Regions from separate parts of the Pseudomonas purpurea genome, predicted to be linked through region 1. Evidence: riboswitches for the same ligand, from Rfam matches in the RefSeq annotation. Region 1 holds a riboswitch; each other region holds the start of a gene.
The links. Region 1 has a riboswitch for cobalamin ahead of cobW (cobalamin biosynthesis protein CobW). Riboswitches for the same ligand answer to the same signal wherever they lie in the genome.

Region 1 (9,764 bases):
GTGAAACAGCAGGTCTTCGCGCTGACGCGGGCGGCCATTGAGCAGCGTGCCGGGCCAATTGATCGAGCCGCTTTTCGCGGCCCGACACGGGCCTTGCCGACCGTTTTTCAGGCGTCCTGCACGGGGTTTGGCATTCGCCCCCGCGTCAGATCGAGGGCGAATGCCTAAGGCTTTTTTGGCCAGCTCGGCACGTCACGCCGGGCGCCGGTGGGCAACGCCTGGGCGGGCATTTCGCCCCACTGGCCCTGGCCTGTGCCTGAATTCGGCTGCTCTGCCGTATTCGATGGCGGCGTGTTGTTCTGATGGGGTGGCATCGGCGGTTGTTCACGACGGCGATGACGCAAGGCAAACTCGGCCACGGCCTCGATATCGTCTTCATGGATACGCGACGCACCCCGCCACGCCGCGTGGGCGCGGGCAGCCCGCAACCACACCAGGTCGGCACGCAAGCCATCGACACTGGCCGCGAAGCAGCGTTCGGTGATCTGCGCCAGTGCCTGGTCGTCGAGGGGGATGTTCGCCAACGCTTCGCGGGCCTGCTGGCAGCGTTCGCGCAGTGCCTGTTGCTGAGCTTCCCACTGGGCGCAGAAGCCTTGAGGGTCGCTGTCGAAATCCAGGCGACGGCGAATGATCTGACCCCGTTCGGCCGGCGCGGTGTGCCCGCCGAGCGCGACGTTCAAACCAAAACGGTCAAGCAATTGCGGGCGCAGCTCGCCTTCTTCCGGGTTCATGGTGCCGATCAGGACAAAACGCGCCGAATGCCGATGGGAAATACCATCACGCTCGATCAGGTTGGTGCCGCTGGCGGCCACGTCCAGCAGCAAGTCGACCAGGTGATCGGGCAGCAGATTCACTTCGTCGACGTACAACACGCCACCGTCAGCCTTGGCCAGAACACCGGGAGAAAACTGTGCCCGACCTTCGCCCAGCGCAGCGTCCAGGTCCAGGGTGCCGACCAGCCGCTCTTCGGTCGCACCCAAGGGCAAGGTGACGAACTGACCGCTGGCGAGCAGGTCTGCCAGACCACGGGCCAATGTGGACTTGGCCATACCGCGCGGGCCTTCGATCAGCACGCCGCCGATTTTCGGGTCGATGGCGGTCAGGCACAGCGCCAGTTTCAGGGCATCGGCACCGACCACGGCGGACAGCGGGAAATGCAGGGTGTCGGTCATTTTGTTCATCTCGGTCATGGTCGGTGCTTGCGTTGTGGCGAGGGAGCTTGCTCCCGCTCGAGCGCGAAGCGCTCGCAATAAAGGTGTCGATTTTAGCCTGAAGAAACAGGCTGCAAGCTTTTGGGGCCGCTGCGCAGCCCAGCGGGAGCAAGCTCCCTCGCCACAAGTGCAGGCAGGTATCCGGTTAGCTGTCTTCTTCTATATCCAACAGCAAATTCTCCAGCGCCTCGCGATACTCGCCCGGTTCTTGCCACATCCCTCGTTGCTGGGCTTCGAGCATGCGCTCGGTCATGTCGCGCAAGGCGTGGGGATTGTGCTGCCGGACGAACTCGCGTGTCGACGGATCAAGCAAATAGGCCTCGGCCAGCAAGGCGTACTGGTGATCGTCGATCAACTGCGTCGTCGCATCGAATGCGAACAGATTGTCGACCGTGGCCGCCAGTTCGAATGCCCCTTTGTAGCCGTGACGCTTGACCCCTTCGATCCACTTCGGGTTGGCCGCGCGGGAGCGAATCACCCGGTTCAGCTCTTCCTTCAATGTGCGAACCTTCGGCAAATCCGGCTGACTGTGGTCGCCATGGTAGCTCGCCGCGGTTTCGCCGCTGAGGCTTTCGACGGCCGCGAGCATACCGCCCTGGAACTGGTAATAGTCATTGGAATCGAGCAGGTCATGCTCGCGGTTATCCTGGTTTTGCAGCACCGCTTGAACCTGACTCAACCGCTGGGCGAACTGCTGACGGGCGGCGGTACCCTCGTCGGAACCGCCGTAAGCGTAACCGCCCCAGTTCAGGTAAACCTCGGCCAGGTCCTCGCGGCTCTGCCACACACGCCCGTCGATGGCGCCCTGCACACCCGCACCATACGCGCCGGGCTTGGCCCCGAAGATCCGCCATCCCGCCTGACGCCCGGCCGCCTCTGCATCCAGCCCGGACTGCATCAGCGTTTCACGCTCGGCGCGCACCTTGGCCGCCAGCGGGTTCATATCGTCGGGCTCGTCCAGCGCGGCCACCGCTTGCACTGCCGCATCGAACAGCCGAATCAGGTTGGCGAACGCATCGCGGAAAAACCCCGAGACCCGCAAGGTCACGTCCACACGCGGCCGGTCGAGCAGGCTCAGCGGCAGGATTTCGAAATCGTCGACCTGCTGACTGCCCGTGGCCCACACCGGACGCACCCCCATCAGCGCCATGGCCTGCGCGATGTCGTCGCCACCGGTGCGCATGGTCGCCGTGCCCCACACGGACAACCCGAGCTGACGCAGGTGATCGCCGTGGTCCTGCAAATGCCGTTCAAGTATCAGGCTCGCGGACTGGAAACCGATGCGCCACGCGGTGGTGGTCGGCAGGTTGCGTACGTCCACGGAGTAGAAATTGCGTCCGGTGGGCAACACGTCCAGCCGTCCACGACTCGGCGCGCCACTGGGGCCTGCGGGCACGAAACGCCCGGCGAGAGCGTCCAGCACGCCGCGCATTTCTGCCGGGCCACAGGCATCAAGCCTTGGCGCGACCACCTCGCGCAGGTGCTCGATGATCGCGCGGACATCGGCCCAGCCCGAATCCTCCAGCTGTTCGACATCGCCAATCAACGCCGCTTCAATCAATTGCCCGGCGAACAGTTCCAGACGCTCACGCACGTCGCCTGCCGTGCGCCACAGTTCGCTGCTGACGTCTTGCAACGCTTGAGGGCGACGCTCGGTCCAGGGTTCGGCCAAGGCACAATCCAGCGGATCGAAACCCAGTTCGAACGCCTTGGCCAAGGCCCGCAGCAGACTCGATTGCGCGCCGCGACCGTCACCCCGAGGAATGCGCAACAGCGCCAGCAAGGTGTCGATGCGCAAGCGACCGGTCGGCGACTCACCCAACACATGCAAGCCGTCACGGATTTGCGACTCTTTCAAATCGCACAAATAGGTGTCCAGGCGCGGCAACCAGATCGCTGCATCGGCCTCGCTGTCGAGCTTCTCGTCGAGCTGCAACTCACGGTCGATGTGGGTTTCACGCACCAGGTTGAGGATGTCCCGTTGCAACTCGCGAGCGCGGCGCGGGTCGAGCAACTGGGCTTCGTAATACTCGTCGGCCAGTAGCTCAAGGTTGCGCAGCGGGCCATAGGTTTCAGCGCGGGTCAGCGGCGGCATCAGGTGGTCGATGATTACCGCCTGAGTGCGACGCTTGGCCTGCGCGCCCTCGCCCGGGTCGTTGACGATAAACGGATAAATGTTCGGCAGTGGCCCCAGCAACGCATCGGGCCAACAGTGTTCGGACAAACCGACGCCCTTGCCCGGCAGCCATTCGAGGTTGCCGTGTTTGCCGACGTGGATCAGCGCGTGCGCACCGTAGACCTTACGCAACCAGAAGTAGAACGCCAGATAACCGTGGGGCGGCACCAGGTCCGGGTCGTGATACACCGCACTCGGATCGACCTGATAACCCCGCGCCGGCTGAATGCCGACAAAGGTCAGCCCCAATCGCAGCCCGGCGATCATCATTCGCCCGCCCCGGAACATCGGGTCGTTTTCAGGCGTGCCCCAACGCTCCAGCACCGCCGTGCGGTTGGCTTCGGGCAAGGCGTTGAACATCGAGAAATAGTCGTCCAGCGCCAGGCTTTGCTGGCACAGGCGCAGGTCGATGGTTTCCAGGTCATTACTGACCCCGCCGAGCAATTGCTGAATCAGCGCGGTGCCGCTCTGCGGCAACTCGGCGGGCAGCGGATACCCTTCGGCGTGCAGGGCGCGCAGGATGTTCAACGCAGCGGCCGGTGTGTCGAGGCCGACGCCATTGCCAATCCGCCCGTCGCGGGTCGGGTAGTTGGCGAGGATCAGCGCAATGCGTTTTTCGCCATTGGCCACCCGCGCCAAGTCGACCCAGCGCCGCGCCAGCTCAGCGACAAAATCCATGCGCTCGGGCTGCGGTCGATAGCAGACCACATCGGACTGGCTGCGCTCACTGCGCCACGCCAGGTCTTTGAAGCTGATGGGGCGGCTGATGATCCGCCCGTCGAGCTCCGGCAAGGCAATGTGCATCGCCAGGTCCCGTGGGCCCAGCCCTTGCTCGCTGGCGCGCCAACCGGGTTCGTTGTCCTGGGCACAGATCGCCTGGATCACCGGGATGTTGCGGCGAAACGGCCGCAGGTGCGGCGCTTCGGGGCTGGATTGGGCGAACCCGGTGGTGTTGAGAATCACCGAGGCGTGCACCTCATCCAGCCAGTCCTCGACCACCGTCAGGCAGCCGGGCTCTTTCAGGCTGGCCAGCGCAATCGGCAACGGGTTAAGCCCCGCCGCTTGCAAACGCTGGCAGAAAACATCGATGAAGGCGGTATTGGCCGCCTGCAAATGGGAACGGTAAAACAGCACCGCCGCCACCGGTTGATCAGGTTGCCAGTCGGCCTGCCAATCACCGAGGACCGCGTTGCTGTTGTGCGGGTGGTAAATAGCGGTGCGCGGCAAGGTCTTGGGTTCAGACCAAGGGTAATCGCGGCCCAGCCAACGGTTGGCCAGGCAGCGGTACAGATCCAGCGCATTGCCCATGCCGCCCTGACGCAAAAAATGCCAGAGCCGGTCGCGGTCTTCACCGGCCACGGTACTCAGGTCGCTGAGTTCCGGATCAGGGCGATCGTCACCCGGCACCAGGATCAACTGCACGCCACGTTGCGAGAGTTCCACCAAGCGCTCGACGCCATAACGCCAATAGGCGATCCCGCCGTGCAGCGAGATCAAAATCACCTTGGCGTGGCGCAGCACTTCGTCGACGTACATGTCGACCGAGGCGTGATTCTGCACCTGCATCGGGTTGGCCAGGCGCAGGCTCGGGTAATCGTCGGGCAACTGCTGCGCCGCTTCGGCGAGCAGCGCCAGGCTGGAGTCGCCGCTGCACAGAATCACCAGTTCGGCGGGGGTTTGGCCTAAGTCGGCAATGTTGTCATCCGAGACGAAACCGCCGGGCTGGGTCCTGAGCAGGTGCATGGATTAAACGCTGAGCGCGGCGCGCAATTGCGCTTCGAGTTGAGCGGCATCGAGCTCCTGGCCGATCAGCACCAGACGGGTGGTCCGCACTTCATCGGCGCCCCACTGACGGTCGAAATGCTTGTCGAAACGCGTGCCCACGCCCTGGATCAACAGGCGCATCGGTTTGTTCGGGACCGCCGCGAAGCCTTTGACCCGCAGAATGCCATGCTTGACCACCAGTTGAGTCAGCGCGTCCATCAGCAGGCTTTCGTCGGCTTGTGGCAGCTCGATGGAAATCGAGTCGAAGGCGTCGTGGTCATGATCATCATGGTCGTCATCGCCTTCACCGTGGTGGTGATCGTGGTGGCTGTGACGGCTGTCGATGTGTTCTTCGGAACCGGCGCCAAGACCGATCAGCACGTCCAGCGGCAGACGACCGCTGCTGGCTTCGATGACTTTCACCGCTGGCGGCAGTTCTTCGGCGACTTCCAGCCGTACTCGGGCCAGGTCTTCAGGGCTGATCAGGTCGGCCTTGTTGAGGATCACCAGGTCGGCGCTGGCCAGTTGGTCGGCGAACAGTTCGTGCAGCGGCGATTCGTGGTCCAGGTTCGGGTCCAGTTTGCGCATGGCGTCGACCTGATCCGGGAACGCGGCAAAGGTGCCAGCGGCCACGGCCGGGCTGTCGACCACGGTGATGACCGCGTCCACAGTGCAGGCGCTGCGGATTTCCGGCCACTGGAAGGCTTGCACCAATGGCTTGGGCAGGGCCAGGCCGGAGGTTTCGATGAGGATGTGGTCGAGGTCACCGCGACGGGCAACCAGCTCGCGCATCACCGGGAAGAACTCTTCCTGAACGGTGCAGCACAGGCAACCGTTGGCCAGTTCATACACACGGCCGCTGGCCTCTTCTTCAGTGCAGCCAATGGAGCATTGCTTGAGGATTTCGCCGTCGATGCCCAGCTCGCCGAACTCGTTGACGATCACCGCGATACGCCGACCCTGGGCGTTGTCGAGCATGTGCCGCAGCAAAGTGGTTTTGCCCGAACCGAGGAAGCCGGTAACGATGGTGACGGGGAGTTTGGCCAGTGTTTTCATCGGATGCCCTTTGGCAAGGTGGCGGGCATACGGGACGACAACCGGCAGCGCTTGCGCGCGCGGGAAGAGTTCGCCACCGGATCACCCCGCCCGGTTGTAGTGAGAATCTGTGTCGAGGCAGGTCTCCTGGCTGACGGTGTGCCGGTCTTTCGACTGGCGGCTCCTGCGCCTTCCCGCCGCTCTGGGTAGAGCGTGCAGTGGCATGGCAGAAACAAAACCGTTCACAGTTGCGGGGGCAGCCGCGGCATTGACCGCGTTCCCTTCTTAGCTTCGGCAGCCGCCGAAGAACCTCGAAAGCGCAAGGCTACGCATGGTGTGGGGGCGGGTCAATGTCCGCGAACGATCGCGATCCACTGTGGCGAGGGAGCTTGCTCCCGCTGGGTCGCGAAGCGGCCCCCTGCATTCATTCAGGCACATCACATGCACACGATTTGCGACGGCTGCGCCGCCGAGCGGGAGCAAGCTTCCTCGCCACAGGGTTTTGTGCCAGCCTCAACTGAGAACCCTTGCCAATTGACGGCTCGCCCTCGCCCATGCTCTCCTACACACTTTGTTACGGGTGCCCTTCACAGGGTGAAACGGGAAACCGGTGAATCGTGTGCTTTACTCAAAGCCACGTCAGTCCGGTGCTGCCCCCGCAACGGTAAGCGAGCGAAGAATCAGATCCACTGTGCCAACACCTGGTATGGGAAGGCGATTCTTGCAGGTTCGGCCAACGCCAACCCCTCGTGAGCCCGGAGACCGGCCCGCAACATCGAGTGGCTACACACGCCACGCTATAACAAACCCGCGGTGGGCGGGCGCTGTTTGAACCTCTGCGTGCCTGGCGTGCAGGGGTTTTCATGCGCTCGATTCACCCGCTGACAGTCCAGAGGGAAGCGCCATGTCGATCATCAGCAGTACTCGCCACGCCACCGCCAGCAGCACCGCCACCCTGAGCCAACGCCTGACTGCCGCCATCGGCGCATCGATCCTGGGCGCGTGCCTTGTGTATTTCGCCGGTTTCTCGCACATCGAAGCGGTACACAACGCCGCCCACGATACCCGTCACAGCTCCGCCTTCCCGTGCCATTGAGACCTGCCGACATGATCAAGCGTATTGCGCAAACCGCAGGGTTCACCGGGCTGCTGGCCGCCCTGTTGCTGACCCTGCTGCAAAGCTTCTGGGTCGCGCCGTTGATTCTTCAGGCTGAAACCTACGAAAAGGCCCCGGCGACCGAAATCCATGAACACGCCGAAGGCGCCATGGCCGGCCACACTCACGACGCCGAAGCCTGGGAACCGGAAGATGGCTGGCAGCGCGTGCTGTCGACCACGGGCGGCAATCTGGTGGTCGCTGTCGGTTTCGCGCTGATGCTGGCGGGCCTCTACACCTTGCGTGCGCCAACACGCACCTCACAAGGCCTGCTCTGGGGCCTGGCCGGTTATGCGACCTTCGTCCTCGCCCCGACCCTGGGCCTGCCGCCGGAACTGCCGGGCACTGCCGCTGCGGATCTGGCACAACGGCAAATCTGGTGGATCGGCACTGCCGCCTCGACGGCGGTCGGTATCGCCCTGATCGTCTTCGGCAAAAACTGGCTGCTGAAAATCCTCGGCGTCGCCATTCTGGCCGTGCCGCATGTCATTGGCGCACCGCAACCTGAAGTGCATTCGATGCTGGCACCCGAAGCCCTGGAAGCACAGTTCAAAATCGCTTCGCAGCTGACCAACGTTGCGTTCTGGCTGGCCCTTGGCCTGATCAGCGCCTGGTTGTTCCGCCGCAAAAGCGAAGGTCAATACCACGCATGACGGACTCAAGCGCAGCGCCGACCCTGGTGGTCGGCCTGGGCTGCCAGCGCGGCTGCCCCGCCAGCACGCTGCGCGCGTTACTGGATCAGGCGTTGCAGGCGCATCAAATCGAGCTTGAGGCTGTGCAGGCCCTGGCCAGTATCGACCTCAAGCGCGACGAACCCGGGCTTAACGAATTGGCCGCGCAGCTTGGGCTGACGCTGACCTGTTTCAGCAGTGCGCAACTGGCGCACTATCAGCCAAGACTCAGCCACCAGTCGGACATCGCGTTCGAGCGCACCGGCTGCTACGGCATCGCCGAAAGTGCGGCCCTCGCCCTCGCCGAACAACTGGGCCAAGCGCCGGCCAAACTGCTGATCCCACGGCAGAAATACGCCCAGGCCACCTTTGCATTGGCATGCGCGTCGTAAAATCCCCGATAATCCCCGCCCTCGATCATGAGCAATCTTCATCTGAAGCCCTGCTTTGACAATTTTTCACAGGAGCCGGCCATGACCGTCTACTTCATCGGCGCAGGTCCCGGCGACCCGGAACTGATTACCGTCAAGGGCCAGCGGCTGATTCGCAGTTGCCCGGTCATCATTTACGCAGGCTCGCTGGTTCCGGCAGCCGTGCTGGAAGGCCATCAGGCCGAACAGGTGGTCAACAGCGCCGAACTGCACCTGGAACAGATCATCGAGCTGATCAAAATCGCCCACGCCAACGGCCAGGATGTGGCCCGGGTGCACTCCGGCGATCCCGGTTTGTATGGGGCGATTGGCGAGCAGATCCGCTACCTGCGCGAGCTGAACATTCCCTTCGAAATCATTCCCGGCGTCACCGCTACGGCCGCGTGTGCGGCGCTGTTAGGCGCGGAACTGACCCTGCCGGACGTTTCGCAAAGCGTGATCCTGACCCGCTATGCCGACAAAACGGCGATGCCGCCCGGTGAAGCGTTCGCCAGCCTGGCCCAACATGGCGCAACCATGGCGATTCATCTGGGGGTCAATCATCTGGATAAAATCGTCGCTGAACTGCTGCCGCATTACGGTGCGGACTGCCCGATTGCGGTGGTTCACCGCGCCAGTTGGCCCGATCAGGACTGGGCAGTGGGGACACTGACGGATATCGCCGAAAAGGTTAAGGCCAAGGGGTTTCGGCGTACCGCGCTGATTCTGGTGGGTCGGGTGCTGGCCACCGACAACTTCAGCGAGTCATCGCTGTACCGCGCCGGGCATGCGCATCTCTACCGCCCATAGGCCCTCATCGCGAGCAAGCTCGCTCCCACAGGGGATACGCGGTCAAATGTGGGAGCGAGCTTGCTCGCGGTGGCGTCAGTGAATTTCACCCAAAAAAAACGGCGCTCACGGGCGCCGTTTTTTTGTTCGCAATGAACGCCGTGCTTAGTAGTAGGCGTTTTCTTTTTGCGTGTGGTCAGTCACGTCACGTACGCCCTTGAGCTCCGGAATGCGCTCAAGCAGTGTGCGTTCGATGCCTTCCTTCAAGGTCACGTCTGCCTGGCCGCAGCCCTGGCAGCCGCCGCCGAACTTCAACACGGCGATGCCGTCTTCGACCACATCGATCAGGCTGACCTGACCGCCGTGGCTGGCCAGCCCTGGGTTGATTTCGGTTTGCAGGTAGTAGTTGATGCGCTCATTCACCGGGCTGTCGGCGTTGACCATCGGTACTTTGGCATTGGGTGCCTTGATGGTCAGTTGGCCGCCCATGCGATCCGTGGCGTAGTCGACCACGGCATCGTCCAGGAACGCTTCGCTGAAGTGATCGATGTA
Region 2 (9,764 bases), 1.0 Mb from region 1:
CTGGGGCCACCGGGTACGCTGGGCCCAGCGCACCTTTGCCGAACAGGTCGAGCGGGCCGATGCGGATTACCTGTTCGTGCTCGAAGACGACGATCAGCAAGTCATCGGCATCAGTGCGCTGACAGGCGCAGTCGGCCTGCGCGAGCCCTGGTACAACTATCGCTTGGGCATGACCATCAGTTCATCGCCCGACCTGGGCATCCAGCGGCAGATTCCGACGCTGTTCCTCAACAACGAAATGACCGGTCAATCGGAAATCTGCTCGCTGTTCCTGCGCCCCGACCAACGCGTGGGTCATAACGGTCGTTTGTTGTCGCTGGGACGTTTGCTGTTCGTGGCCGAATTCCCGCATCTGTTCGGCAAGAAGCTCATCGCCGAACTGCGCGGACGCGCCGATGAACATGGCTGCTCACCGTTCTGGGACAGTGTGGGCCGGCATTTCTTCAAGATGGATTTCAGCCAGGCCGATCACCTCTCGGGCCTGGGCAACAAGCCGTTCATTGCCGAATTGATGCCGCGCCAGCCGCTCTACACCTGCCTGCTCACCGAACAGGCCCAGGCCGTGATCGGCAAGGCCCACAGCAACACCGAACCTGCGATGAAGATCCTCAGCGCCGAAGGTTTTTCCCATCAGGGCTACATCGACATCTTTGACGGCGGCCCGGTGATCGAAGCCCAGGTCTCGAACGTGCGCACCGTGCGTGACAGCCAGACGTTGACGCTGGCCGTCGGCATGCCTGATGACGATGCGCCGATGTGGTTGATCCACAACCGGCGCCTGGAGAACTGCCGAATCACTGCGGCCCGAGCGCGGCTGGTCGGCGGGCACCTGCTGGTGGACCGCCTGACCGCCAAACGCCTGCAACTGCAACCGGGCAATTCAGTGCGCGCCGTACCGTTGCTCAAACAGCAGCAACACGCCGCTGCGGCCTAGTCAGCGAGCGTGAAGGCGTCCTCCAGCGGCACGCGGTAACCGTTGGCCAGGCGGTTGGTTTCGTTGGCCATGCCCACCACGGCCTGCAACTCGCCGAACATGTCGTGCGTCATCCACGCCTTGCGCGCCGCTGCCGTGTGCGAGCCGACGCAGTACGGGCAATTGTTGGCGCATAGGCACCGCTCATCGACCAGCCGAAGTTGACGAACGGTCATGCGAGTGTTCAGATGCCGCCCAGTTTCAGGTGCCTCATGCCGCCGTGCATGAGGTGAAACGGGAAACCGGTGCGCCCCTCAAGGGTTAGTCCGGTGCTGCCCCCGCAACGGTAAGCGAGTGACGCGTTCGATACACCACTGGGCCCAGGTCCGGGAAGGTGAACGTGTCCAGCCTCGCAAGCCCGGAGACCGGCCTGGAATTTCTGTTTGGCAAACCTGCGGTGGGCGGGCATGGGCCGGTATTGGCGCGTGTCCGGTACTTTCTCCTGCGTGCTTCTGCGAAGATTTTTTTCGAGAAGACCAACAATGACTCAGATTCAATCCCTTTACGCCCAGGCCCCTCGTCCTGCGCTGTTCGGCGCCTGTAGCGCCCTGCTCGGCTGCCTGTTCAGCCCGGCGTTGCTGGCCGGTGAAACGGCCATGACCCTCGATCAACAGATAGTCAGCGCGCCCTCGGTGGAGTCCACCACCGTCGCCGAGATGGCGCGTTTCGGCAGCAAGGTCGAGATCATCAATCGCGAGCAGATCGAACGCGCCGGCCCCAGCGCCGATATCAGCCGCGTGTTGCAGATGTCCGTTCCCGGCCTGTACGTCGCACCGAAGAACGGCCCCTTCGACTACGGCACTTACTCGCTGCTGGGCGGGCGCAACGACGACACCTTGATCCTGCTCGACGGTGTGCGCCTGAACAATCGCCTGTACGGCGGTCTCTACCTCGACACCCTGCCGGCCAACGCCATCGAGCGCATCGAAGTGCTCAAGGGCGGGCAAAGTCTGTTGTTCGGCACCCAGGCAGTCGCCGGGGTGATCAACATCGTCACCCGCAGCGCCCAGACCCGTGAAGCTTCCGGCGAGGTCAACCTGGGGCTGGACAGCTTCATGGGCCGCAGCGGCAACGCCCGTGCCGAGAAGATTTTCAGTAACGGCTTCGGCGACCTCGGTTTGCTGGCGTACGTCAGCCACAACGTTTCCGACGGCTATCAGCCGTACCGCAGCAAAGACATGAGCAGCACCGTCAGCGACAAAAAACGTTCCTATGAAGTCACCACCCTCGGCGCCAAGGCGACCCAGGCTTTCGGTGATGATTCGCGGTTGGAGCTGTTCTACCAGTACGCCGACGCCAACCTGGATTTTGCCCGCCCCACCCACAACAGAAAGACCACCAACGACCGGGTGCAACAGATCGCCACCGCGACCTTCGAACAGCGCCTGAGCGAACAACTGAGCTACTTCATCAAGGGCCACGTCAACGACTGGGACACCCGTTACACCCGCATCAACAACCTGCCCGGTGGCGGCACTCGCGTGGTGAACGACAACGATTACTGGGGTTTCACCGACTGGGGCGTGCAAGCCGAAGGCAAGGCGCAATTGCCGGGAGGCCATGTGCTGGTGTTCGGCTCGGACAACCAATGGTTCAAGGGCCAGGACGATGTGTTGGTGATCGACAACAACAAGGCCCAGGCCCACGCCCTGTACACCCAATTGCGTCCGGTCATCGACGCCCTGCCCGACTGGCACCCGAGCATCGGCGTGCGCCACGAAAGCATGAGCGGCGGCGACAGCGCCACGGTGGGCATGCTCACGTCGTTGTATGACCTGACCGACAACTGGCAACTGCGCGGCCAGTTCGGCACCGCTTACAAACTGCCGAACGCCGAGCAACTGTTCGTCAACGAGCCAGGGGATGAGATGGGCAACCGCAACCTCAAGCCCGAGAAAAGCCGCAACGCCGAACTGGGCCTGGACTACAAGGGCGCACTGCTGGACCGCGAGTTCAGCGCCAGCGTCACCGGGTTTCGGCGTGACATCACCGACCTGATCACCCTTGACGGCGTGCAATGGACCAACGGTGAAGGCGAGATCAACGTCCGGGGCGTCGAGGCCGATGCCAAATGGCAACTCGACGACCGCTGGAACCTCTCGGCGGACATGACCCGCAACCTTGTCGAATCGCGTAACGGCGTAACCCTCAGCAACATCCCGAGTTTCTTCGCCCGTTCGCGCCTGGGGTTTGAGTCGGACGACCGGATGTGGGGCGCCGGCGGTGCGATTCGCTACATCCGCGACGTGGTCAGCTCGCGGGACGTCGATTACGGCCATTACTCGGTGGTCGACGCCGATGCCTATCGCTACCTCGACAGCGCCCACCAGCATCGCGTGAGCCTGCTGGTGGAAAACCTGTTCGACCGTGACTACGCCACCAGCATGACCACCGGCAGCCCCCAGGTAGAAAACCTCGGACGGCCCTTCACCAGCGAAATCCGCTACACGTACCGGTTTTGAGGGAAAAACCCGACATGCACAGCGATTATCAAGACGTCCTGTTCGTCGGCCCCGGGCTGGCCAGCGGGGCCACGGGCGAAGCCTTCCGCCGTGATCTTCAAGCGCTGCACACTGACGCGGGCGGCACACAGATCATCGACACCCTCGACGGTTTCGAAGAGCTGTGGCGCACACTGCGTCAACCGGGGGCGGGCAATCGTCTGGTGGTCGACCTTGAACCGACCTCGGACGGTGCCTACCTGGACTGGCTGCGCGATGAGCTCGGGCGCATCGCCCAGGCTCATCCTCAGGCGCCACGCTTCTGGGTCACCGGATCGGCACTCGGGCGCCGTGGGCTGGATGCCCACGCGGCATGGGCCAGTATCGGGCAGACCGACCGCCACTTGCCGTGCGACAACGTCGGCGCGGTGCCGAGCGACCCTGGCTGGTCGACAATCCCCGACCATGCCCGCCAGGTGTTCCTCTGCACCGGCCCGCGCTGCGTGCGTCGGGGAGCGCTGCCCTTGTGGAAAGCCTTGCGCCGGGCGCTGCTCAAGCATGACCTGATCGAAACGCCTGGCGGCGTGTTGCTGACCCGCACCGCGTGCCAGTTCCCCTGCAACCTGGGGCCGGTGCTGACCGTGCACCCGGACGGCTGCTGGTATCGGGTGCGGCATGATGACGACGTAGAGCATCTGGTGAACATGCATTTGCTCGGCGGTAACGTGGCCGAGACCTTGCTGATCCGCCCACCGAACGGAGGCAAACCGGATGCGTAACACCCTGCTGACGTGCCTGCTGCTCGGCGGTGCGCTGCCGGTCATGGCCCAAACCTACGACAACTGCGGGCAAACCTGGACGCTCGACCACGCCCCCCAGCGCATCATCGCGCTCAATCAGCACAGCGCCGACACGTTGCTGGCTCTGGGTGCCGGCCCGTCCCTGATCGGCGTCGCCTACATCGACGATGACGGCCAGGCCATCGAGCACGGCACCTATCGCGGTATCCCGGTGATCTCCCAGCTCTACCCTTCGGCCGAAGTGCTTTACACCCAGCGCGCCGATTTGCTGGTCGGTGGCTTCGCCTCGGCGTTTCGCCAACACATGAGTTCACGGCCGGTGCTGGCAGACAACGGCGTCGCCAGTTACTTGCTGGAGTCGGCCTGCGAAGGGCATTCGCTGGATTATTTCGGGCATATCCGCCGCGACCTGCACACCCTCGGCGCCCTGGTGCAACGGCCGGATCAGGCACTGGCACTGAGCGCGGCACTGGACGCCGACCTGGCCCGCGCCGGCGCGTTGCGCAGCACCGAAAAGCCCTTGTCGGTGTTCTACCTCGACAGCGAAGTCAACGGCCTGGACAGCGAAGGCAAACGCGGATTCGTGAGCACCCTGCTGGAGGCCGCCGGGGCGCGTAACACCTTCGCCGATGTGGATGTCGCGCGCCTGATGGTCAGCAGTGAAACCCTGCTCAAATACGACCCCGATGTGATCCTGCTGGCCGACGCCGTGTGGTCCCCGGCCAGCCGCAAACGCTACCTGCTCAAGCATGATCCGGCGTTGTCGCAACTGCGGGCAGTGAAGGCGAACCGGATCATCGACATTCCATTCGCCCATCTGCTGCCGACCCCGACCAGTGGCCAGGTCGTGCTGGAACTGACGAGGAAACTCAATGCACTGGACTGATCGACGCGTGGGCTGGCCGGTTCCAGGTGATATTTCCCTCGCCGCGGTTCAAGGCTTCCGACGCCTTACTGCCCTTCCTCAGGACGAAAATCAGACCTGACAAAGCGACGCTTCGCCTCCCCGATAAAGACTGATCGCCTAGTCGACGGAGCTGCACACTGCCTAACATTCAGGTGAATTCCACCCGCCCTGAGTGCACGCCATGATGATGTCCTTACTCGGCAGCGACCTGTCACCGCCACAAATCAGGGACCGCATACGGTTCATCGACCTGTCCCGTGAGGTGAGGCAGTGGCTGCGGCAATTAGCGACCGACCCGAAGTCCTCAAGTCCCTGGACTCGCCGTGGGGCGATCATGAGTAGAACCAACTGCCAGGCCGGCACCATCACCCTTGCTTCCTCGTCCCGAGGTAACGTGAGCATCAAGGTGCCGGGGTTAGGCGCAGCGGCGCAGTTGTACTCGGTGCCCGGGCACTGCGTGCTGTTCGCCCTCCAACCGCACGCCTATGCCATTACCCGCTACCGTATCGAAGGTGAATGCCTGACGCGCCATGAACACGTGGTGGTCGACGCTCGGCATCCCGTGCACATCAACGGCGCGCATGAATTGTTTGAGCAGACTTCGGACGGTCAGGAGAACGCCGGGGTCATCGCCAGTTTCAACTTTCCCGACAAAACCGCGGACATTCAGGTATTTGATCGCTCGACCTTGCAAAAAACCGGTTGGTTTCCAGCCGATGATAGCGCCGCCCGCTTTCTCACCTGCCTGGAACTGCTGGAAGGCGTCGCAGACCCCCACACCTTCCAGGTCGCCGAAGAACTGATTTACCACTACCACCCCGGCGTCGCCTGGAAGGCATTCCAACAGATTCACCACGCCAGCCCGAACCGGGCACAACAGTACGTCAGGATGCTCGGGAAGCATCACAACCCCAGGCTCAACACGCTACTGGAACGGATCTGAGGCCACGCCATGCAACTGGATACCTTCGTCAAACGGCTTCAGCACTACGACCTTGCACACGATACGGCGCTCATCATCGATGACCTTCGCCACCTGGCAAAAAACCGAACGCTGCTGAGCGACCATCTGCTCAAACACCTGAAACAAACAGGCTTCAATACCCGCAGTTTTTTGTATAACGCCTACGCCTTTGTGCTGCATCACAACCCGTCTTTTTCTATTCGCCTCGGGTTCTGGCTACCGGTTTCGTCTCGAGACGAAAGCGCTACCTTCATTTACCACCTCAACCATACGCACGACTTTGAAATCTACAGCGTGGGTTACAGCGGCGACGGGTATCGATCTGTCGGCCGCATGATTCTTCAGGATGAGCCGTTGCAGGCAGGCGTGCGCCCAAAGTTGGGGAGCGTGCGGGAAATCAGACTGGCCCCGGGCGAAGTGCTGCACATGCAACCGTTCAATGAAGTACACCGACAATTGCCGCCCGAACGGCTATCAGCCTCGCTGAGCCTGGTCATCCATGCACAACTGCTGGAAAGCCAGCATCAAGCCTGGTGCTTCGATGAACACTACATACCGACTTTTGCCGGTATTGGGACGCAGGAGGTTGCCTTGTATGAACAAGCGCTGCACCTGCTCGAACACGGGTAGCAACCGCCACCCGAATCACTCAAAACAAGGAAGTGACATGAGTAAGACCACCCATGACTGGAGCAGCGTTCCGTTGTTCCGTGCCGCCACCCATGTGCTGAGCACACCCGTCCATAACAGCCTGGAGAGTGATTGCTGGGGACCTACCCCGCGCTTGAACGTGGGCAACATTCATGCAATCAAACAGTATTGGCAACGGCAGGCCGAGGGGGCCGAGAACCGTCCCGTCAGTTGACAATTTGTGCACCACGGTTCGCTCCGAGCCGTGGATCGTTCTCGGCACGACAGATCACCCGGTTGCGCCCGGTGGTTTTGGCCTCGTACAACGCCTGGTCCGCATCATTGAGCCACAAGGTCGCTTCGCCGTGTGCAGGGTTGAATGCGGCCAGGCCGATGCTCAGGCTGACCTTGAGCGCCGGGTTCTGTTCATAGCCCAGGGTAGCGAAGCGGTCACGCAGTGCATCCATGGCCTGGGCGGCGCTGTCCAGGGGCAGATCCGGGAGGATCACGCAAAATTCGTCCCCGCCGTATCGGCCAGCGAGGTCAGCGGCGCGCAGGTTCTGCTTGAGGATTCTGCTCAGTTGCCGCAGTACGATGTCTCCGGCGACATGGCCATAGGTGTCGTTGATCGATTTGAAGTGATCAATGTCGATCAGCGCAATCGCCCCACCTTGCTGGTGTCGCTGGCAACGCTGGAACTCGATCTCCAGTTGATCTTTCCACGCGCCGTGATTCAACAGCCCCGTCAGGCTGTCGGTGCGGCTCAGGGCCAGCAACTCGCGCTTGTGCAAACCCAGGGTGTGGGCCTGGCGGTAGCAGATCCAGCCCAGCGCCAAGGGATACAACGTCAGCAATGGCAGGCAGGCGTACAGTTGTTCGGGACTGGTGGCCGGGATGAACGCGGGCGTGAAAATCAGCAGCCCGACGCCGACGCCCATCAATTGGGCCACGCTGCCGGCCAGTAAAAAACGCAGCCCGCCAATGGCCACGTTATTCATCGCCATCATCGACAAGGAGGTGGCCGTGGGCAGCGGGTTGAACTGCATCGCCGCCACCCAGAAACCGCCCATGAACGAATCGATCAGCAGGTTGCGGTGTTCGGCGTGATAAGGCGTCGGTGAGCGGCGTGCCCATTGGTAGGCCACATGCGGCCAGAGCAGACCGTTAAACAGCATGAGCACCAAGACCCACACCGGTGGATGAAGCGGACGTATGGCCGCCGCCACGCAGACTAATCCCAGGGCCAGCCCCAGGGTTCGCGAGGTGTACAGCCTCCTGGCCAGTGAAAGTCCCTTTCCTCCAGTTTTTCGCATAGGGGCCAAAGCTCCTGTTGGCTGCCGCTGAACGGAACCTGAAACACGGGGTAATACATTCGGGATTGCTGGGAGTTTATCAGGGCGCCCTCAAATAGCCATCACCGATCAGCGGCTCGAAACAGGCCCGGGCGCCAATGTTTGACTATAAATGTCTGGTAGCCCACGGCACTGCACGCGTACTCGTGGCAAGCTCGCCGCGATTCAGGCCCCAACGTTGCTGTTGTGGGGGCGCGAAGACCGGATCGGGCACATGCCGATGGATGAACGACTGTACTGCAGGCTCCTGGAGGACATGGCGCGATGAACATTCTGTATGACGAGCGCGTCGACGGCGCCCTGCCCCCGGTCGACAAGCAGGTTTTGCTCAACGCCTTGCAACAGCAGATCCCCGACCTGGAAATTCTGCACCGCGAAGAAGAACTGGCGCCCTACGAGTGCGACGGGTTGTCGGCCTACCGCACCACGCCGATGCTGGTGGCGTTGCCGCGCCATATCGAACAGGTTCAGGCATTGCTCAAACTCTGCCACACGCAGCAAGTGCCGGTGGTGGCACGCGGCGCCGGCACAGGGCTGTCGGGCGGTGCCCTGCCGCTGGAAAAAGGCCTGCTGCTGGTCATGGCGCGCTTCAATCAGATTCTGCACATCGACCCTGCCGCCCGTACTGCGCGGGTCCAGCCCGGTGTGCGTAACCTGGCGATTTCCCAGGCCGCCGCGCCGTTCGGGCTGTATTACGCGCCCGACCCCTCGTCGCAAATCGCCTGTTCCATTGGCGGCAACGTCGCGGAAAACGCCGGTGGCGTGCATTGCCTGAAGTACGGCCTGACGGTGCACAACCTGCTGAAACTGGAAGTGCTGACCCTTGAGGGCGAGCGCCTGACCCTCGGTTCCGACGCGCTCGATGCGGCGGGTTTCGACCTGCTGGCGTTGTTCACCGGTTCCGAAGGTTTGCTGGGCATCATCACCGAAGTCACAGTGAAACTGCTGCCCAGACCTCAGGTCGCCAAAGTGTTGTTGGCCAGTTTCGACTCCGTGGAAAAGGCCGGCCGCGCGGTGGGCGCAATCATCGCTGCCGGGATCATTCCCGCAGGGCTGGAGATGATGGACAACCTGGCCCTGCGCGCCGCCGAAGACTTCATTCACGCCGGTTACCCGGTCGACGCCCAAGCGATTCTGCTGTGTGAACTCGATGGCGTGGAAGCCGATGTTCACGACGATTGCCTGCGGGTGCGCGCCGTGCTGGAACAGGCGGGCGCCAGCGACATTCGCCAGGCTCGCGACGAGGCCGAGCGGGTGAAGTTCTGGGCCGGACGCAAGAATGCGTTCCCCGCTGTGGGACGCCTGGCACCGGACTATTACTGCATGGACGGCACCATCCCGCGCCGCGAACTGCCTGCGGTGCTTGAAGGTATCGCCGCCCTCGCCCTTGAACACGGCTTACGGGTGGCCAACGTTTTTCACGCGGGCGACGGCAACATGCACCCGCTGATTCTGTTCGACGCCAACCAACCGGGTGAACTGGAACGCGCCGAAACCCTGGGCGGGAAAATCCTCGAACTGTGCGTGAAGGTCGGTGGCAGCATCACTGGTGAGCACGGCGTCGGCCGGGAGAAAATCAACCAGATGTGCGCGCAGTTCAATGCCGATGAGTTACGAGTTTTCCACTCGGTCAAAGCGGCGTTCGATCCACGGGGGCCCTGCTCAACCCCGGCAAGAACATTCCGACCCTGCAACGC
Region 3 (9,764 bases), 660 kb from region 1:
CGTGATCACCGGCGAAAATCGCAATCCACAGCTGATTCAGGCTCGGCTTGACCCGCCCCTGCAATCCCGCCAATTGCACCGCCACCGCTTCGAGCTGCCCCAGCGAGCCTGCCGGCTTGGTCAGCTGTTGCTGACGGGCCGCCGCTTGCGCGTGGGCCTCGGCGTTGATCGGCTTGCACGGGTTCAGCCACCAGGAGTCAGTCATAACGCAGTTCCTTTCAAAGTCAGGGGCAGGCCGGCGACGGTCAACACAACGCGTTGACAGCGCTCGGCCAGGGCTTGATGCAACCAACCGGCTTCATCGACATAACGGCGAGTCAATTCGCCCAGCGGCACGACACCCATACCGGTCTCGTTGCTGACAAAAATGATTTCCCCCGGCAGCGCCGCCAGGCAATCCAGCAGGGCTTCACGTTCCTGCGCCAGACGCTCGGGGTTGTCGAGCATCAGCAGGTTGGTCAGCCACAACGTCAGGCAGTCCACCAGCAGGCAATGCTCGGCGCGTGCGGTTTCGCGCAGCACGCGGGCCAGTTCCAGCGGTTCTTCGATAAGCGCCCACGCAGCCGGACGACGCTCGCGGTGATGGGCCACCCGCGCATTCATTTCGCCGTCCAGCGGCTGGCTGGTGGCGATGTACGTCACCGCCAGACCGCTGTCGGACGCAAGTTTTTCAGCCAGGCGACTCTTGCCGGAGCGGGCACCACCAAGGATCAGTTGCAGCATGAAGGTATCCTGAAAAATATTCGGTGAGGCAACTCGCCTATTCGCGGGCAAGCCCGCTCCCACAGTTGATCTCGAATGAACACAAATTTTGAATACGCCTCGTAACCCTGTGGGAGCGGGCTTGCCCGCGAATGCGTCCTCAAAACCACCTCAAAACCCACAGAGTTCACGTAACAGCCCGGTGTCCAGGTGCTTCTCCACCAAGTCCGCCAACCGCTCGATATCACGCTCGCGCAGGGCGTGATAATCGACCTCCTGCACGTTCTGCAAACCGGCCCAGCGCAACAGCGCGCTGCACGCGGGCGCCGACTCGAACACGCCATGCAGGTACGTGCCGAACACCTGCCCGTCCGCGCTGTGTGCGCCGTCGCTGCGACCGTCATCCAGCAGCACCGCCGCGTGTTCCAGCGCCGGCCCGGTGGTCACGCCAGCGTGAATTTCATAGCCGCTGACCTCAGCGTTTTCCAGGGCCAGACGCCCGCGCACGTTGCGCAACTGCTTCTCTTCTTCAAGCACCGTTTCGAACGCCAGCAACCCCAGACCGGCACTGGAACCCGGCGCGCCTTCCAGCCCCAACGGGTCGTGCAACTGCTCGCCGAGCATTTGCAAACCGCCGCAGATGCCCAACAGTTTTCCGCCGTAACGCAGATGCCGGGTGATCGCACTGTCCCACCCATTGGCCCGCAGATATGCAAGGTCGCTGCGCACACTTTTTGAACCGGGAAGGATCATCAGGTCAGCAGGCGGGATCGGCTGGCCAGGCCCGACAAATTGCAGATTGACCTGCGGGTGCAGGCGCAACGGATCAAAGTCGGTGTGGTTGCTGATGCGCGGCAGCACCGGCACCACGACGTTCAGCACCTGCTCGGCTTTGTCGGTCTGGCGCTGGTCGATGCCGTCCTCGGCTTCCAGGTGCAAATCCATCACATAAGGCAACACGCCAATCACCGGTTTGCCGGTGCGCGCCTCGAGCCAGTCGAGGCCCGGTTGCAGCAAGGCAATGTCACCGCGAAAACGGTTGATGATGAACCCCTTGACCCGCGCCTGCTCGCTGGCCGACAACAGCTCCAGGGTGCCGACCAAATGGGCAAAGACACCGCCGCGATTGATGTCGGCGATCAATATCACCGGGCAATCCACCGCTTCGGCAAAGCCCATGTTGGCGATGTCACCGGCTCGCAGATTGATCTCGGCCGGCGAGCCCGCGCCTTCAACCATGACCACCGGATACGCCGCGCTCAGGCGTTGATGGGACGCCAACACCGCTTGCATGGCGATGGCTTTGTAGTCGTGATAGGCGACTGCGTTCATCGTGGTCACGGCGCGGCCATGGATGATCACTTGCGCGCCCGTGTCACTGTTGGGCTTGAGCAGCACCGGGTTCATGTCAGTGTGCGGCTCAAGGTTCGCCGCCTGCGCCTGCACGGCCTGCGCCCGGCCGATCTCGCCACCGTCGGCGGTCACCGCACTGTTGAGCGCCATGTTTTGCGGCTTGAACGGCACCACGCTGACACCCTCACGGCTCAGCCAGCGGCACAGCGCCGTCACCAGCGTACTTTTGCCTGCATCGGAAGTGGTGCCCTGCACCATCAGCGTGCTCATGGAACATCCTTGCGGTAGGCCGCGAACGCCTCGTCGAGGCGCAGCCAGTCGGCTTCATCGGCCGGCAAGCCGAAACGCAGACTGCTGTTGTGGGGGAACAGACGCAGCAAAATGCCGCGTGTGGCCATGAATTCGTGAAGCTGCCCGGCGCGGTCGGTGATCAACCACTGGAACAACGCACACCCGCCCTGCGGCTTGAAGCCGTAGCGCTCAAGGAGCAACGCCAGGCGCTGGCTCGCCGCCTCGCTGCGCTGGCGTTGTTGTGCGTGCCCGGCGGTATCGCGCAAACACACCTGCCCCAGAATCCGCGTCGGCCCACTGACCGCCCACGGCCCGACTTGCTCGGCCAGCAATTTGAGCAACTTGCGTTCGGCCAACACAAACCCCAAACGAACGCCGGCCAGACCAAAGAACTTGCCGAACGAGCGCAAAATAATCAGCCCGACTTTGTTCGCATGGGCAGACAAGCTCAGGTGCGGAGTGTTGTCCATAAAGGCTTCGTCGACCACCAGCCAGCCGCCGCGCTGGGCCAGCCGTGCGTGCCAGTCGAGCAAACGCTCCGGGGTCAGGCTCAGGCCCGTCGGGTTGTTCGGGTTGACGACCACCAGCACGTCGAGGCTGTCGAGAAAGAAGTCGACTTCCTGTTCCGTCACTTCGCGAACGATGTAGCCACTGCGGCGCCAGGCTTCGGCGTGCTCGGCGTAACACGGCGACAGCACGCCCACCTTGCCGGCGCGACGCAAACGCGGCAGCAACTGGATCGCGGCTTGCGAGCCCGCCACCGGCAACACTTGGGGCGCGCCGTAGTACTCGCAAGCGGCCTGCTCCAGGCCATCGTCGGTTTCCGGCAAGCGGGCCCAGGCTCGCAGCGGGATCTCCGGGATCGGCCACGGCCAGGGCGCGAGGCCGCTGGACAGGTCAAGCCAGTCGGCTTCGGCGATGCCATAGGTGAGCGCCGCCTTGCGCAAACGGCCACCGTGCTCAAGCATAGAACTCAACCCCCAGGCAGAGAATCAGCAGCCATAACCATACCCCGCGCTGGACCAATTGCCAGCCACGGTCAATGGAGTCGGCGTCCGCCGGCACGCCTTCACCCAAGGTCGGGCGCTGATGCAGCTCGCCGTGATAAATCGCCGCGCCGCCCAACTCCACACCCAGCGCACCGGCACCCGCCGCCATCACCGGCCCGGCATTCGGGCTGTCCCACATCGGCCCCTGAGTGCGCCAGCATTTGAGCGCCAGACGGGTTTTACCCAGCAACGCGTAGGTCAAGGCCACCAGCCGTGCAGGAATGTAGTTGAGCACGTCATCGATCTTCGCCGCCGCCCAGCCGAAACGCTCGAAGCGCTCGTTGCGATAACCCCACATGGCATCCAGCGTATTGCTCAGGCGATACAGCACCACCCCCGGCACGCCCGCGACGATAAACCAGAACAACGCGGCGAACACCGCATCGCTGCCATTCTCCAGCACCGACTCGGTGGCAGCGCGGGCGACTTCGGTCGAGTCCAGTTCGGCGGTCTGACGGCTGACCAGGTAACTGACACGCTTGCGCGCCTCCACCAGGTCATCGCTGCGCAGCGCCTGGGCGACCGGCTCGACGTGTTCACCAAGGCTGCGCAAACCGAGGGCGCAGTACAACGCCAGGATCTCGACGATCCAGCCGATGTACGGCAACCAGGCAAACGCCGTCGCCAACAAGGTCAGCGGCAACACCGCCAACACCCAGGCCGTCACGCCGTGGCTGCGCCAGCCACGACCGCCGGAATTGAAACGTTGCTCGATGCGGTCGGCAAAACGGCCGAACGCCACCAGCGGATGCCAGCGTTTGGGTTCGCCCAGCAGCGCATCCAGCGCCACCCCGGCGACACTCAATAACGCCACACTCATTGACTCACTCCCCAATAATTCTCATACAACAGTTCATTCAGCGGACGCGGTTGCGCCCACCCTTCAAGCACCAGCATCGGCGCCGGATAAAATGCCTCGACCGGCCCCAGGCACAACACCGCCAGCGGCTTGGCGCCGGGCGGCAAACCGAGCAGGTCGGCCAGGGCCTGCGGCTCGAACAACGACACCCAGCCCATGCCCAGCCCTTCGGCGCGGGACGCCAGCCACAGGTTCTGAATCGCACAGGACAACGACGCCATGTCCATTTCCGGCAAGGTTCGACGCCCGAAAATGTGCCGCTCGCGATCCTCCATCAACGCGGCCACCAACACTTCGGCGCAATCGTTGATGCCTTCGACTTTCAGCTTCATGAATTCATCGGAGCGTTCGCCCAGCGCTTCGGCAGTGCGTACCCGCTCTTCTTCCACCAGTTGCTGGATCTTGCCGCGCAAGGGGCGGTCGCTGATGCGGATGAAACGCCAAGGCTGCATCAGGCCGACACTCGGCGCCTGATGCGCCGCTTCAAGCAGACGTCGCAGTAGCTCGGGGTCTACCGTGCCGCCGCTGAAATGACGCATGTCGCGACGTTCGCCGATAGCCCGGTAGACCGCTGCGCGTTCGGCTTCGGAAAATGCATTGTCGGTCATGGCCTGCTCGCGATGGCGACCTCGGATTCAGGTAGGAACAGTGCGGCGACCGCTTTCGGATTGGACGGAAAGTAAAAGTGCACATAAGAGGCGGTCATCCGCCCGTCACGGTAAACCGCTTCCGCCCCGCGCCCGCCGTTGGGGCTCAGCCCACGGGCAATCGGCTCAAGCTCAGTGCTCGTCAACGAGTGGTGATAGGTGTGCCCGCGCAGCGAGCCTTCCGGCAGCTCAACCGCTTGCAATGCCAGCGCGGCAAGTCGCTTCTGCATCACCGCGTCACCGGCCAGCAAACCGACCAGCTCGACACGCGTACCCTCGACATCGGTCAACGAGTCGAGCAGGTACAACATGCCGCCGCACTCGGCCAACAACGGCTTGCCCGCCTCGTGGTGCGCGCGAATCGCCGCCAGCATCGTGGTGTTTTGCGCCAGCGCCACATGGTGCAATTCCGGGTAGCCGCCCGGCAGGTACAGGCTGTCGGCATCCGGCAACTCACGGTCATGGATCGGCGAGAAGAACAGCAACTCGGCGCCCATCGCCCGCAGCAGGTCCAGACTCGCGCCATAAGTGAACGCAAACGCTTCATCGCGGGCCACGGCAATGCGCACGCCGGCCAGCAATGGTTCGGCGACAATCACCTCGGGAGCGGCGAATTCGACGGCGGGTGGCAACGCCACTTCGCAACTGCTGGCCAGGGCCTCGGCCGCGGCGTCGAGACGCGCGTCCAGGTCGTTCAGCTCGCTCGCCTGGACCAGCCCGAGATGGCGGCTCGGCAGCTCGATCCCGGTTTCCCGGGACAGGGCGCCATACCAACGCAGCCCTTCGGTGAGGCTGCCTTCCAGCAATTGCGCGTGGCGCAAGGTGCCGACACGGTTGGCCAGCACCCCGGCAAACGGCAGGTCCGGCTGATAGCGCGCCAACCCCAGGGCCAGTGCGCCAAACGTCTGGGCCATGGCGGTGCCGTCAATCACACCGAGCACCGGCACTCCGAAGTGGCGCGCCAGATCGGCGCTGGACGGCGTGCCGTCGAACAGGCCCATGACGCCTTCAATGAGGATCAGGTCAGCCTCGCCTGCGGCTTCCCACAACAGCCGACGACTTTCCTGCTCGCCAACCATCCACATGTCCAACTGATACACCGGCGCACCACTGGCGCGCTCCAGAATCATCGGGTCGAGAAAGTCCGGGCCGCATTTGAACACACGCACCTTGCACCCCTGATTGCGATGCAATCGGGCCAGCGCGGCGGTGACGGTGGTCTTGCCCTGGCCGGAAGCCGGCGCAGCGATCAGGACCGCCGGGCAATGACGTGGCTCACTCACAATTCAACGCCTTTTTGCGCCTTGATACCGGCCTGAAACGCATGCTTGACCATGCCCATTTCGGTGACCGTATCGGCCTGCTCGATCATCTCGGGTTTGGCGCCGCGACCGGTAACGACCACGTGCTGCATCGGCGGGCGGGCCTGCAAGTCGCTGAGCACCTGGTCCAGGTCCAGATAACCGTGCTTGAGGGCGATGTTCAGCTCATCGAGCACCACCAGGCCGATGGTCGGGTCACGCAGCAGTTCGCGCGACACTGCCCAGGCCGCCTCGGCGGCGGCGATGTCACGCTGGCGATCCTGGGTTTCCCAGGTAAACCCTTCGCCCATGACGTGGAAACGTACTTGCTCGGGGAAGCGCCGGAAGAACAGCTCTTCGCCCGTGCTGTTGCGGCCCTTGATAAATTGCACCACGCCGCACTGCATGCCGTGGCCCATGGCCCGCGCCAGCATGCCGAAAGCGGAACTGCTTTTGCCTTTGCCGTTGCCGGTCAGCACCAGCATCAGGCCGCATTCATTCGGCGAATTGGCAATACGTTCATCGATTACGGCTTTTTTACGCAGCATGCGCGCCAGATGGCGTTCGTCACGATCAGGGGAATCAGTCATGGGGAGCTCTCCGTTGAGGCGGGGTAACGGCGGGCGGGCATAGCAATAGACGGCAAGAAGCCTGGCATCGCCCACCGTGATGCCGCTGGATGGATCAGGCCGGTCTCCGGGCTCATGAGCCGCAGTTGCCGACTGCGCGCCTTCCCGTATCGACACTCGACACAGTGGCACCAGGCGCAGTCTTGACTCATTTACCGTTGCGGGGGCAGCGCCGGGATCATGCGAAACACTCACCGGCTTCCCTGTTTCACTCGGTCGACCCATGGGTCACAGAGCACCTGAAACAAGTCGCGAAGGTTAGAGGGTTGGGGATGGAGCGTCAATTAAAGCCAGACGCCAATACCCGAGGAAAATTGGCCTGAATCAATTTACTGACGCCAATCTTGTGCCACACTCAGAGCAGTGATATCAAATCGCCATAACTCCAAACCACAAGAACAAGGTGAGCAACATGCAAGGCATGATCATCAGCAATCCGAAACTGGAATTCCTGCGCCCGGTGCTGGAGCGCTGGTTTGACTGTATCGATCGCTACAACGCGGTGCGCGGCGATAACGAAACCCCTTACTGGTTCGACGAACGCGCCAACCTCGGATTGCTGTCTGCCGCAGCATGGATGGCCGAACTGGCCACGCTGGAGCAGGCCCCGACAAAAAAACAGATCGAGGAAGGCGAACGCAATGGCCGCGCCGATCTGTACATCGCCAGCAAAGAGGAACGCGCCTATCTGCAAGCCACCCAGCGCTGGCCGCGGGTCAGTAACCTCAACCTGACACAGGCCCTGCAAGACGCCGTCAGCGACGCGAAGAAAATCGGCTACGCCAGCGACCTGAAACTCGGCTGCCTGTTCGTTGCGCCACAAAAGGCCCAGCACAGCGCCACTCCAGAAGAACTCCAGGACATGGTCGACGACCTGCAAAAGGAACTGACCTGCGCCGTGGCCTGGTACTTCCCGTATGCCTACCGCAAGCTGCACAACGATGCCGGCAACTACCACCCCGGGATTGCCGTCCTCCTCAAGGAAGCCCGCGGCTGACCGATTGAACCATCCGGCCGTCAGGGTCCTCTATGATGCAGGCACTGCATTCATAGGGAGATCCACATGCTCAAGCCTCAACATGTCCTCGTCATCGCCATCGCCGCAGGGATTGCTGCCTGCGGTGAGACGTCCAACCTGCAAGTCTCGGACGGTACCGGGCCATCGCCCACACTGCCGGAACCGAACAAAGCCCTGATCCCGACGGTGAACATCGCCCCGGCGGTCGGCTGGACCAAGAGCGCAAAACCGATTGCGGCGCCAGGCACACACGTCGCAGCCTTCGCCGAAGGCCTGGATCATCCCCGCTGGCTCTACGTGCTGCCCAACGGCGATGTGCTGGTGGCTGAAACCAACTCGCCACCCAAGTCCGACGACGGCGCCGGTATTCGTGGCTGGATCGCCGGCAAAGTCATGGGGCGCGCCGGCGCCAGCGTACCCAGCGCGAACCGCATCACCCTGCTGCGTGACAGCAACCACGACGGCGTCGCCGAAACCCGCACGGTATTCCTGGAAAACCTCAACTCGCCGTTCGGCATGACTCTGGTCGGCAATGACCTGTACGTTGCCGACACCGACCGCTTGTTGCGTTTCCATTATGAAAGCGGCGAAACCGCCATCACGTCGCAACCGACCAAAGTCGTCGATTTGCCGGGCGGCGCGCTGAACCATCACTGGACCAAAAACGTCATCGCCAGCCCGGACGGCAGCAAGCTCTACGTCACTGTCGGCTCCAACAGCAACGTCGGTGAAAACGGCCTGGACCAGGAAGAAGGTCGCGCCGCCATCTGGGAAGTCGACCGCGCTACCGGTAACCACCGCATCTTCGCCTCAGGGCCTGCGCAACCCCAACGGCCTGGCTTGGGAACCGCAGACCGGCAAGCTCTGGACCGCCGTCAACGAACGCGACGAGATCGGCAGTGACCTGGTGCCGGACTACATCACCTCGGTGAAGGACGGCGGCTTTTATGGCTGGCCTTTCAGCTATTACGGCCAACACGTCGATGTGCGCGTCACGCCACCCAACCCGGACCTGGTAGCCAAGGCTATCGCCCCGGATTACGCCGTCGGCCCGCACACGGCGTCGCTGGGGCTGGCCTTCGCCGAGGGCAGCAAACTGCCCGCGCCGTTCACCCAAGGTGTATTCATCGGCCAGCACGGCTCCTGGAATCGCAAACCGCACAGCGGCTACAAAGTGATCTTCGTACCGTTCAATGCCGGCAAGCCGAGCGGACAACCGGTGGATGTGCTCACCGGTTTCCTCAACAAAGACGAAGAAGCCATGGGCCGGCCGGTGGGCGTAGTGATCGATCAGCAGGGCAGTTTGCTGGTGGCTGATGACGTGGGGAATAAGGTGTGGCGGGTTTCGGCCGCCCAATAAGTCCTCCAACGCCAACACATAACCAATGTGGGAGCGGGCTTGCTCGCGAAAGCGTTCTAACATTCAACATCAATGTTGACTGTCAGTCCGTCTTCGCGAGCAAGCCCGCTCCCACATTAATCGGGGTCAGCGCCTACCTTTTGCGGCAAAGGGTTAACCCATCTCCGATCGGCAACAGTGACAGGTCGACACGCGGGTCATCCTTCAAGGCACAATTGAGCGCCTGGATGGCTCGGGTGTCCTCGCTGTCGGAATCGACCTCCAGCACTCGCCCACTCCACAGCGTGTTATCGAACACCGCCAACCCGCCCTGGCGCAGCAGCCGCAAGGCGCTCTCCAGATACGCCGGGTAATTGGCCTTGTCGGCATCAATGAACATCAGATCGAAGCAACCGCCCAGCCCTTGCTGCTCGAGTTGAGCCAAGGTTTGCAGTGCCGGCGCCAGGCGCAACTCGATGCGTTCGGAAAATCCCGCTTCCTGCCAATAGCGCAGCGCCGTCGCGTTGTAGTCACCTGGTATATCGCAGCAGATCAACGAGCCGTCATCGGGTAATG

Region 2: it holds a riboswitch for cobalamin, as region 1 does, so the genes downstream of both, AABM54_RS11010 (TonB-dependent receptor) here and cobW (cobalamin biosynthesis protein CobW) in region 1, are expected to answer to the same signal.
Region 3: it holds a riboswitch for cobalamin, as region 1 does, so the genes downstream of both, cobO (cob(I)yrinic acid a,c-diamide adenosyltransferase) here and cobW (cobalamin biosynthesis protein CobW) in region 1, are expected to answer to the same signal.

The regions. Positions count from the first base shown of each region.
Region 1 is NZ_CP150918.1:3,496,173-3,505,936, forward strand. Features, by position in the region: gene AABM54_RS15735 (VWA domain-containing protein) at 1-183, opposite strand, end outside; gene AABM54_RS15740 (ATP-binding protein) at 165-1,172, opposite strand; gene cobN (cobaltochelatase subunit CobN) at 1,357-5,130, opposite strand; gene cobW (cobalamin biosynthesis protein CobW) at 5,134-6,207, opposite strand; cobalamin riboswitch at 6,306-6,515, opposite strand; cobalamin riboswitch at 6,748-6,972, shown strand; gene AABM54_RS15755 (CbtB domain-containing protein) at 7,091-7,282, shown strand; gene AABM54_RS15760 (CbtA family protein) at 7,294-7,995, shown strand; gene AABM54_RS15765 (cobalamin biosynthesis protein) at 7,992-8,405, shown strand; gene cobM (precorrin-4 C(11)-methyltransferase) at 8,487-9,233, shown strand; gene nfuA (Fe-S biogenesis protein NfuA) at 9,378-9,764, opposite strand, start outside.
Region 2 is NZ_CP150918.1:2,450,491-2,460,254, reverse strand. Features, by position in the region: partial or broken gene astA (arginine N-succinyltransferase) at 1-934, shown strand, start outside; gene AABM54_RS11015 (carboxymuconolactone decarboxylase family protein) at 931-1,149, opposite strand; cobalamin riboswitch at 1,160-1,362, shown strand; gene AABM54_RS11010 (TonB-dependent receptor) at 1,570-3,435, shown strand; gene AABM54_RS11005 ((2Fe-2S) ferredoxin domain-containing protein) at 3,450-4,193, shown strand; gene AABM54_RS11000 (ABC transporter substrate-binding protein) at 4,186-5,100, shown strand; gene AABM54_RS10995 (hypothetical protein) at 5,456-6,064, shown strand; gene AABM54_RS10990 (transposase) at 6,074-6,715, shown strand; gene AABM54_RS10985 (hypothetical protein) at 6,753-6,950, shown strand; gene AABM54_RS10980 (diguanylate cyclase) at 6,943-8,028, opposite strand; partial or broken gene glcD (glycolate oxidase subunit GlcD) at 8,332-9,764, shown strand, end outside.
Region 3 is NZ_CP150918.1:4,157,082-4,166,845, forward strand. Features, by position in the region: gene cobT (nicotinate-nucleotide--dimethylbenzimidazole phosphoribosyltransferase) at 1-205, opposite strand, end outside; gene cobU (bifunctional adenosylcobinamide kinase/adenosylcobinamide-phosphate guanylyltransferase) at 202-723, opposite strand; gene AABM54_RS18630 (cobyric acid synthase) at 874-2,325, opposite strand; gene cobD (threonine-phosphate decarboxylase CobD) at 2,322-3,314, opposite strand; gene cbiB (adenosylcobinamide-phosphate synthase CbiB) at 3,307-4,215, opposite strand; gene bluB (5,6-dimethylbenzimidazole synthase) at 4,212-4,862, opposite strand; gene AABM54_RS18650 (cobyrinate a,c-diamide synthase) at 4,859-6,184, opposite strand; gene cobO (cob(I)yrinic acid a,c-diamide adenosyltransferase) at 6,181-6,792, opposite strand; cobalamin riboswitch at 6,872-7,089, opposite strand; gene AABM54_RS18660 (hypothetical protein) at 7,244-7,828, shown strand; partial or broken gene AABM54_RS18665 (sorbosone dehydrogenase family protein) at 7,895-9,209, shown strand; gene AABM54_RS18670 (class I SAM-dependent methyltransferase) at 9,343-9,764, opposite strand, start outside.